One region of the Brevibacillus sp. HB2.2 genome, then DNA from elsewhere that is predicted to be linked to it. Evidence: riboswitches for the same ligand, from Rfam matches in the RefSeq annotation. Region 1 holds a riboswitch; each other region holds the start of a gene.
The links. A riboswitch is a leader RNA that binds a small molecule or an ion and turns the genes downstream of it on or off. The one in region 1 is predicted to bind cyclic di-GMP.
Positions count from the first base shown of each region.

Region 1 (3,213 bases):
CAGTACGTTATCAGGGAACTCGGTAATCGATTGGACCTGATTTTTGATATCACTCGCATTAATCGCGTCAGCTGCGGAAGACAGCTTTTGCAAACCAATTGCTTTACCGGCCAAGTCTGACAGCTTGGCCAAGTTGCTATTTGCCTTCGTGACCACTACTTGTGCGTTTTTCAGATAAGGCTTGGTAAAGAGAACCTTCCCTTTTCTCTCATCTGTAATCGTATATCCATTCCAGATCAAGTCAATACGACCACTGTTTAGTTCAGACTCTTTTGCACTCCAGTCGATTGTTTGAAACTCAACTTGTTTTCCCATTTTTTCGCCAGCTGCACGTGCATAATCAATATCAAAACCGACTAGCTCATTTTTCTCATCCCGGAAACCCATCGGTGCAAACTTATCATCAATTCCGATAATCAACTTATTCGCGTCAGCGCCAGTTTTTGCGCTGGAACAGCCCACTACCAACGAAACCACCGCACCCAACAACAATGACATCCATGCTATTTTCTTCATCGTGATGATCCCCCTCGTTTCCCTACTCTATATTTTACTCTGATAAAGTGGTAATACGTTAACAAGGTATCATGATAGCACATTAGCAAGGAATAGTCGATACTTTAGTAAACAAAAGCACCTTAGAAATATACGCCAAATAATTGGGGAAAATGCCTGGCTACCTCCATCACGAAAAAGCCCTCCACATTCAATGGAGAGCTTTTTTGTGTTGGAGCTATACACCCGTTTCCTATCCTTACGCCTGATTGCACACTTTGATATATGAAACATTTCTCACGTTGATGACAACATCATCATACTGGAGCCATCCGTCGTTTTGATTAGCGACCATTTGAATGATCTCTTCCGGTTCCGTGGATTCGATGCTAATCGTTTCACCGCCTCCGGAAAAGTAGAATTGAATCACTTTTGCTTCCTTCATAATATCCCCTCCTATTCCTTCTAGTTATCGGATGGTTGGAAAATTTTTGTTACGGGTGATTTATATGTATTCCATTCAACTCCTGAGCGGCTACGTGCATTCAAACACCAAAAACTTTTTCAGAAGGTTTCTCTTTCATCAAACAGGGGAAAGTACGTTTATATAAAGTAAATTTGGATGGATGGTCAGCAGTTCACATTCGATATCACTGGGGAAGACATTCTGCGTACCCTAACCTAACGCCTATGAATGAAGGACTAGTTGATATCACAAATGGTTTTTTGTTCGTCTATACTTTATGAACAATTAGTTTCTTTACCCTACCAAAACTTGACAAAGTATATCTTTTGTCTTATATTTTGCATGATTATGTCCAGCAAAATTCGACACACTTTTACAAGTTTTGCTAATAAATGCAAAAGGCAAAGTCATCGAAAGGTGGCGACGCAAAACCACGGGTCTACAGTCTTTGACCATGATAGCCGGGTTGCCATCATCTTGGAACAATTTTTTTGATGTTGGTAGCTTCGGTTGTTCCATTCCGATGGAACGGCCTTTTTTTGTGTTTCGTTTTTTGAAAGGGGGATGAAAGCACTCTCATTTTTGCAACAGAATGGAAAAACATAACTTTTGGGACGTCAAACATACACAACACGGTAATCAGAAAACGATGGAGTGGAGAAGTTATGTACAAACAAGTAGAAACCGTACAAGAGTTAGCTAAATTTCATGAAATCAAAGAAACAGTATGGACAAGCATGGGCTTCGAGATGGAGTACGCGAAAGAAGGCTCCGCACAATTCCTCCTACTTGCCGATGATGGTGAAGCAGGTGGAACATTTGAAATGACGCCCTTTTCCAAATCAAGTGCTTATATGAAATCACTATTTCAGGATGTTGTTACAGAAGATATGAAAGTAATGGAGGTAGACAGTCTTGCTGTTTTGCCGAAATACCGTGGACAACTAGGGCAAAAAGGAATTTGCTTGATGATAGATTACGCTGAAAAGCATGGCTATACCCACGCAATCGGGGTAGCAGATCCAACTTTTTTTAAATTTATTAACACGAAGTATCAAGTAAAGGCGACTCAGACCAAAGATATCGTCTTTTACAAAGGGGCCGATGCCATTCCGACCCTCTTTCATCTAAAAGATGTCTATGACAATAAGCACGATCCGAAATATTCCTGGTACAATTCGTCGTCGTCCAATCAAGTAAAAGTCGAGGTAGGTGGGTAACATGGATAACATTGATCTATTGAGAAGAAGAAACAATTGGGTCGTAATCGTATTCGCAAGTATTATTACGGTTGTTCAGGTCTTAAACCTCTTTCTAGGCGTCTCGTACACATTCGTTTTCACAATACTGGGTATTTTGTATGGCGTACTGGCACCTTTTACTTACATCTCCAATCGCCCGAGCTTCCGTGAAAAAGCAGCGCCCTTCATGAAGTTCTTCAACTTAGTCGTAATCGGGATCTTCATGTTCATTGTAGTTGGACTGGACCCGCATATGATCAATATCATGACCATTATGTTCTTTGTAGCCGTCATGGGGATTTATCAAGACCGACTCATCAATATTTTGACCATTGTATCGACATTAGGCATTGTCTCTTACTACTTCCTGACACAGAGAGAATTGATTTTCCATTCGACAAGCAATCTTGACCTGATGTACTTCCTGCTCACCTTCTGCTTCGTCTCTATCACGAGCATGATGCATGCTGTATTCAATAACAAACTGCAAGAGGAAAGTGAGCAACAAAAGCAAGAAGCGATTGCCTCGAAGGAATCGTTGCAACGTGTTCTCGATCAGATCAACGAGTCTCTCACCTCTATGCAAGACTATCAAGAGAATTTGAACAAGGTAACAGATGGTGTAAATGTTCGCGCTGTCGAAACCGTTGCTTCCCTGCAAGACATTATGGAGTCCTTTACGGTCCAGACTAGCAATACGGACGAGCTGCGTCGGGAAATGAGCTCGACGAATCTGCAAGTTGAGGACATGACCCGCTCTGTTACAGAGATGCATGAGTACGTAGAATCGACCAAAGAAGCCACTAGCGAGAGTGGAAAACGCATTGGCAACATCGGCAATGACTTTGAACGATTCATCACGGACATCCAAGGTACGAACCAGCTGATTCAAGAGCTCAATAAAGAAACCGAATCGATTGGGAAAATCATTCAAACCATTTCCGATATTTCTGCACAAACCAACCTGTTGGCACTCAATGCCACGATTGAAGCGTCTCGGGCAGGTGAACA
Region 1 is NZ_JABSUV010000032.1:54,022-57,234, forward strand. It holds gene HP401_RS32415 (amino acid ABC transporter substrate-binding protein) at 1-516, opposite strand, end outside; gene HP401_RS32420 (hypothetical protein) at 755-940, opposite strand; cyclic di-GMP riboswitch class I at 1,352-1,435, shown strand; gene HP401_RS32425 (GNAT family N-acetyltransferase) at 1,627-2,181, shown strand; gene HP401_RS32430 (methyl-accepting chemotaxis protein) at 2,183-3,213, shown strand, end outside.

Region 2 (3,213 bases), on a different contig from region 1:
ACGATAAACTGGAGCGCTATGCTTTGGAAATGCAGCAGTATTTGCAGGTGAAGCATTTTGAGCGTAAAGACGTGGAGCTCTTGGAGGGTCACTATTATTTCTTGGAAAACTTGCTGAGCTTGGCGAAACAACATCCGGGAATAATCGAGTCCCGCGTATATAGCCGCCGAGGTGACAATTGATGGGTACAAAGGAGAGGGAAGCGGATGTTTTGGAAAAAAGACAAAGGCCTGGCAGAAAAAGAGACAGCAGCGACGACAGCCACAACCACAATGGCAGGACAGCAAGACGCATGGAAACATGAGCTTCGCGGTCTTTACGAACAGATGGGTGCAATCCTCGCTTCGGACCAAGCGATGAACGCCGATTCCGATCAAATGGTGCGATTGGTGACGAGAATGAAGCGTGCCGTAGAGAATATCCAGGCCATTAATGAGCGGGATGATGAATCTGCGAGCCAGTTGTCGGTTCGAGGGGAGCGCCTGACAGACATCTGTAAACAATCGGTAGCGCGTGCAGATGAAGGCAAGAAGGCTATGACGGACGTTGTGGAAGTCATGAGCCTGCTCGACAAAGAATCGGTTCATACGTCCAAGTCCATGAGCCGCTTGGAAGAGCGTTCTTCGGAAATTACGAGTATTGTCAAGGTAATCAGTGACATTACGAATCAGACTAACCTTCTCGCTCTGAATGCAGCGATAGAAGCTGCACGTGCGGGGGAACAAGGCCGAGGCTTTGCTGTCGTAGCGGATGAAGTACGGAAGCTGGCAGAGATGACAGCGAACTCGACCAAGACGATTGCGGAATTGATCGGCAAGATTCAAGAAGAAATCAAGGAAGCATTGTCCAACAGTGAAAAAAGCAGCAGTGCGATTAAAAATGGACTTTCCATCAGCAAGGATGCTGCACAGAAGACGGATCAGATCGCGAACGCTTTCCAGGTACTGAACGGCGAAGTGGCGGGTGTGATGGAAATCATCGCGCATCAAAAGCGTTTTGCTGACGATGTGTCCCAGCAGGTACGTGAGGCAAAGGGCTTACTGGACGAGCTGAATGAAGGCATCACCAAGCACGTAAGAGACGCCAACGCGGTAGAGCAAATGCTCGCGACGAGCGTAAAGGATGTCAAAAAGTTATTGTGATCATGAGGAAGAAAAATTAGAAGTCCGTATCCAAGCGATGCGGACTTTTTGATATTTGTTCTTTCCTTTCACGAAATATTTACATGTTTACGTTTGACTATTCGAAATGGAGTACTATAATCAAAGTAGGTTTCTCCATATCTTTCCTTTTTTCGACAAAATCTTATCAGCATTCGCTATGAATGGGCAAACCCATTGAAAAGTGGGGACGCAAAGCCACGGGCCTAATGTACACGTTACGATGGCAGCCGGGTTGCCAACGAGCAGTGTATTTTGCTGTTTTAGTATGACGGCTCCTTTCATGCGAAAGGGGCCTATTTATTTTTCAAAAGGGGAGTGGTTGTAGCATGTCAATCCTTCAAACACTGGACAAGCAGTACATCAATGGGGAGTGGCGCGACGGACTTGGCGCGAAGACATTGCAAGATATCAACCCTTACAACGGGGAAGTCATCGCAGAATTCAAAATGGCAAATCTGGAGGATATCGACGCGGCTTACAAGGCGGCAGCCAACGCGAAAAAAGAGTGGGATGAAGTGAATGCCTATACCAAATCCCGAATGTTGGAGCGTGCTGTTCGCTATATCGAAGAGCATGAAGAAGAAATCATTCAGATCATCATTCGTGAACTAGGTGGAACCCGACTGAAGGCATTTTTTGAGATCGGGCTTGTGAAGGATATTATTCGCGAGGCGGCTACGTTCCCGGTGCGCATGGAAGGAAAAATTCTCCCTTCTCCCGTAGACGGAAAGGAAAATCGCTTGTATCGGATTCCCGCAGGAGTTGTCGGCGTCATCAGTCCGTTCAACTTCCCGTTCTATCTGTCGATGAAGTCCGTAGCTCCAGCTCTTGGCGCGGGCAACGGTGTCGTCCTCAAACCGCATGAACACACGCCAATCACGGGAGGGACTCTCATCGCGAAAATTTTTGAAGAAGTAGGTCTGCCCAAAGGCTTGATCAACGTCGTTGTAACGGATATTGCTGAAATTGGCGATGGGTTTGTCTCCCACCCGATTCCGCGCATCCTTTCGTTTACAGGCTCTAGCCAAGTAGGAAGCCATATCGCGCAAGTGGCAGCGAAGCATTTCAAGAAGGCGATTTTGGAGCTAGGCGGCAATAGTGCCCTGATTGTTTTGGAGGATGCGGATCTCCAGTATGCCGTCAATGCAGCGGTATTCAGCCGCTTTACCCACCAAGGTCAGATTTGCATGTCGGCTAACCGGGTTCTGGTTCACCAAGATGTATACGATAAATTCCTCGGTCTGTATGTGGAAAAAGTATCTGGTCTCAAGGTAGGCGACCCAAATGATCCAGACACGGTAATCGGTCCACTCATCAATCAACGGCAAGTCGCCAACCTGATGGCAACGATCGATGAGGCGATACGCGAAGGAGCCGTTCCTGCACTGAAAGGGGAAGTAAAAGGAAACGTGGTCGAGCCGATTGTTTTGACAGGTGTGACCACAGACATGTCCATTGCATCGAAAGAGCTGTTTGGTCCGGCTGTTTGCATCATGTCGTTTGCTTCCGAGGAAGAAGCAATTCGTATGGCGAACGAGACACCATTTGGATTGTCCGGGGCGATTCATACCCGCGATCTGGAGAGAGGTGCCCAGATGGCCAAGCGCATTGAGACCGGCATGATTCATATCAACGATGGAACGATCAATGACGAACCAATTGTGGCGTTCGGCGGTGAAAAGCATTCCGGATTGGGACGCTTGAATGGTCAATGGAGCCTAGAAGAGTTTACTACGCTAAAATGGATTTCGGTTCAGCACAAGAAGCGTCAATTTCCGTACTAATGCTAGCAAAAGATAGAGGTGAAGAGGGTCATGAACGGATACGAAGGATGGAACGAAACAGAAGCCTCCGAAAAGGGGAAAAATGCAGAACTTCTCGAGGCTTTCATCAAGGTTGCTCCCTATTTAAATGATTTGCTCAACGATGACATTACCATTGGGGTCTACGACACGGAAAAGCTATTGCGCAATGTGCCTGCCCAAACATTTTCCCTGCAGGTAAAGTCTGGTGATCCACTCCAGGAGGGAGATGTGATCACCAACGCGAT
Region 2 is NZ_JABSUV010000029.1:26,699-29,911, reverse strand. It holds gene HP401_RS20195 (hypothetical protein) at 1-182, shown strand, start outside; gene HP401_RS20190 (methyl-accepting chemotaxis protein) at 207-1,142, shown strand; cyclic di-GMP riboswitch class I at 1,318-1,403, shown strand; gene yfmT (benzaldehyde dehydrogenase) at 1,490-2,947, shown strand; gene HP401_RS20180 (methyl-accepting chemotaxis protein) at 2,978-3,213, shown strand, end outside.
Region 2: another riboswitch for cyclic di-GMP. It lies ahead of yfmT (benzaldehyde dehydrogenase); the one in region 1 lies ahead of HP401_RS32425 (GNAT family N-acetyltransferase).

Region 3 (3,213 bases), on a different contig from region 1:
GTTTTCCAATGAAATCAACCTTTCACTTCACCTTTACATTCCATAATACTGATTCTCTTCCCAGAGTTCAACAAAATCGGGTCGTTGACCGACCCGCTCACGTCTCCCATTGCTGCCCCGTTTGCCATTGTGACCTGCAATACAGGTGAATAACAGAATCAATGGCTAAGCGCTGCTCCGTAATCCCACGAATCTTTTCGAGATGCTTCGAGGGAATCAGATGCAGCAAAGGCTGTTCAACATGATTGAACCGTTGGAATGCTTCCGCTGCAATCCGATCCCACTGCGGGTAATACCGAAGCAAATCATCGGGCATTACACGGGAGCGGTCCGTGTCGGACTCGGGCAAACACTCAAATGGTTCATCCAAATTTAACGTTCCATAATCATCAGTCAGCTCTTCGCCCGGAAAAATATCCCGTGCAGCCAATTCCATATCATACATGGTCGGCACACAATTCGCATGAAAGCTGTGGTTCACGTACCTTGCCTTATCCCAACAAAGAATGTACTTTCCGAACTGGTTCTTAAACGAATATTTTTGTACGTCCTGTTTTCGTAATGAGTCAAGTCTTTCCACAAATGCAGGGTCCAATACTTGGTCCAAATCATCCTGTGCCCATACAATCGTTCCTTTTGGGATAAACCTTGTCGCAAACACACCGTACCCGATCTCATCGTTGATATAGCGCAATTCTGTATCGGGATGCATCATGGTCTTTGTTTCACTCCTTGGCAAATGTGCCTTTTTATCATCATAAGCAGCTTTGCCCCAGGAGGTGTGTGAATATCTTTCGAAAAATACATAGAATTCCTAACTATTTTTCCGGATTAAAATATTTTTCTTATTTACCACAAATGGTAAATAGTCTATATTATTGGCAAACGGAGTTTTAGGAACATTTTCCCACAACGATTGAATCAGTATATGTGTCATTTTATGCTTCACCCATTGATATCGAAACGGCATACCCGGGGAAATCCGGCGACGCAAAGCTACAGGGGCTACCTCCGCAACAGCGGACACGCTTGCCAGCTACCGAAGTATTGATGTAGGACGCGACCAATGATCCTATATCATTGGTCTTTTTTTGCGCTCATAATGTCTATTTTTGTCTACTTTTGTATGTTTGTGTATTTTTAACTTTTAAAGGAGGTGAGGCAACAGCGGATAGCCGGTTTAATGAATCATTATTCTTTTCATCATGAAGGAGGTTTCATAGGAATGTCATTCTGGAAGAAACTCTCGACCGTCGCTCTGACTGCTGTCATCGGGGTATCAACATTCTCTGGAGCACAAGCTGCTAACCGTCCAACATCGATGTCACCGAACGCAATGGTGACGACTCCTCACTATCTGGCTACGGCTGCGGCCCTGAAAACATTGGAAGACGGTGGAAATGCAGTAGATGCTGCTATTACAGCCGCTTCCACCTTAGCTGTTGTCTATCCTCATTACACAACCATTGGCGGAGATAACTTCTGGCTCATCTACAATGCCAAAACAAAAGAGCTGAAGGCGCTGAACGGCAGTGGTCGCGCAGGCGAAAAGGCAACCATCGACTATTACAAAGGCAAAGGCTACGAAAAAATCCCGTCCCGCGGTTATGAATCAGCAAACACTGTCCCTGGTGTCGTCTCCGGCTGGTGGGAGGCGTACAACTACGCCCATAAAAGCATGGGCAACAATAAGCTTCAATGGAACAGACTGCTGGAGCCTGCCATTGGATACGCCGAGAACGGATATCCCGTCTCCCCCAACCAAGTATATTGGACAAAATACGCGACAGATCCAACTGACAATGACTTGAAGAATCTTCAACGTTTTGATGGATTCCGCAAAACATTCCTGAAGCCCAACGGAGATCCTTATGCAGCAGGCGAAATTCTCAAACAAAAGGATCTTGCCAATACTTTGCGAATCATTGCGAAAAAAGGCGCTGACGGTTTTTATAAAGGTGAAGTTGCTAAAAAAATCGTAGCAGACATGAAAGCCAACGGCGGATTGCTCACGTTGAAAGATTTTGAGAAGCATACCTCCACTTGGGCAGATCCCATTACGGTAGACTACCGCGGTTACAAAGCGTATAACGTTCCGCCTAACTCCCAAGGCATGGCATCACTCTCTATTCTTAATGTTTTGAACAACTTTGACCTCAAGAGCATGGGTGAAGGAACACCCGATTACTACCACACGATTGTGGAAGCTACCAAACAGGCTTTTGCTGACCGCGACAAATGGCTGACTGACCCTGCCTTTGCGGATATCCCTGTGGATGAGCTGTTGTCCAAGCAGCACGGGAAAGATTTAGCTGCGCGCATTGATATGAAGCAAGCAGCCAAATCCGTAGAACCGCTTGATCCAAAAGGCGATACAACCTGGTTCGGGATCGTCGACAAAGATGGAAATGCCGTGTCCATCATTCAGAGTCACTACTTTGACTGGGGTTCTGGCATCGTAGCGAAAGATACGGGTGTCCTTTTGCAAAACCGCGGAAGCTATTTCTCCTTGGATTCCAAACACATCAATCACTTGGAACCAGGAAAACGCACCTTCCACACCATTAACCCAGCTATGCTCTTTAAAGGGGACAAGCCTTATCTTCTTTACGGAACACAAGGGGGAGAAGGACAGCCGCAAACGCAAGCCGCTCTCGTCACACGCATCGTCGACTTTGGTTTCAGCGTGCAAGACGCAATCGAAGCACCAAGATGGCTGCATGGACGCAACTGGGGATCTGCTTCCAACAATCTCAAGGTGGAAAGCCGCATCCCTCAAGAAGTCCTGGACGAGCTCATTAAACGTGGGCATCCAGTCGAAAAGCTTGAAGCAGCCTATACCGATGCGATGGGACAGTCCGGCGCAATCCTGATTGACCCGCAAACCAATGTAAAATTTGGCGGTGCAGACCCTCGCGGTGAAGGCGCAGCAATGGGCTATTAATATTTTGTCAGACTGCTGAGCTCATCTCAGCAGTCTGACTGTTTCTATTTCGCATTCACGGATTAGGAGTGGACAAACCTATGTTTTTGTTCAACAAACTCAGGAACAAAATGATTCTTTGGTTTCTCATCGTGGCTGTCATTCCACTTACTGCCGTTTCTTTGTTTATCACGAACAGCTTTTCATCCATTCTCATTGATAAACAAAAATCATCCTATGTTGACCTTACTTCCAGTACAGCCATAGCGATGGATCAATATCTGGACCGG
Region 3 is NZ_JABSUV010000007.1:131,832-135,044, forward strand. It holds gene HP401_RS07105 (glutamine--tRNA ligase/YqeY domain fusion protein) at 1-18, opposite strand, end outside; gene HP401_RS07110 (SET domain-containing protein) at 98-715, opposite strand; cyclic di-GMP riboswitch class I at 956-1,044, shown strand; gene ggt (gamma-glutamyltransferase) at 1,226-2,944, shown strand; gene HP401_RS07120 (methyl-accepting chemotaxis protein) at 3,025-3,213, shown strand, end outside.
Region 3: another riboswitch for cyclic di-GMP. It lies ahead of ggt (gamma-glutamyltransferase); the one in region 1 lies ahead of HP401_RS32425 (GNAT family N-acetyltransferase).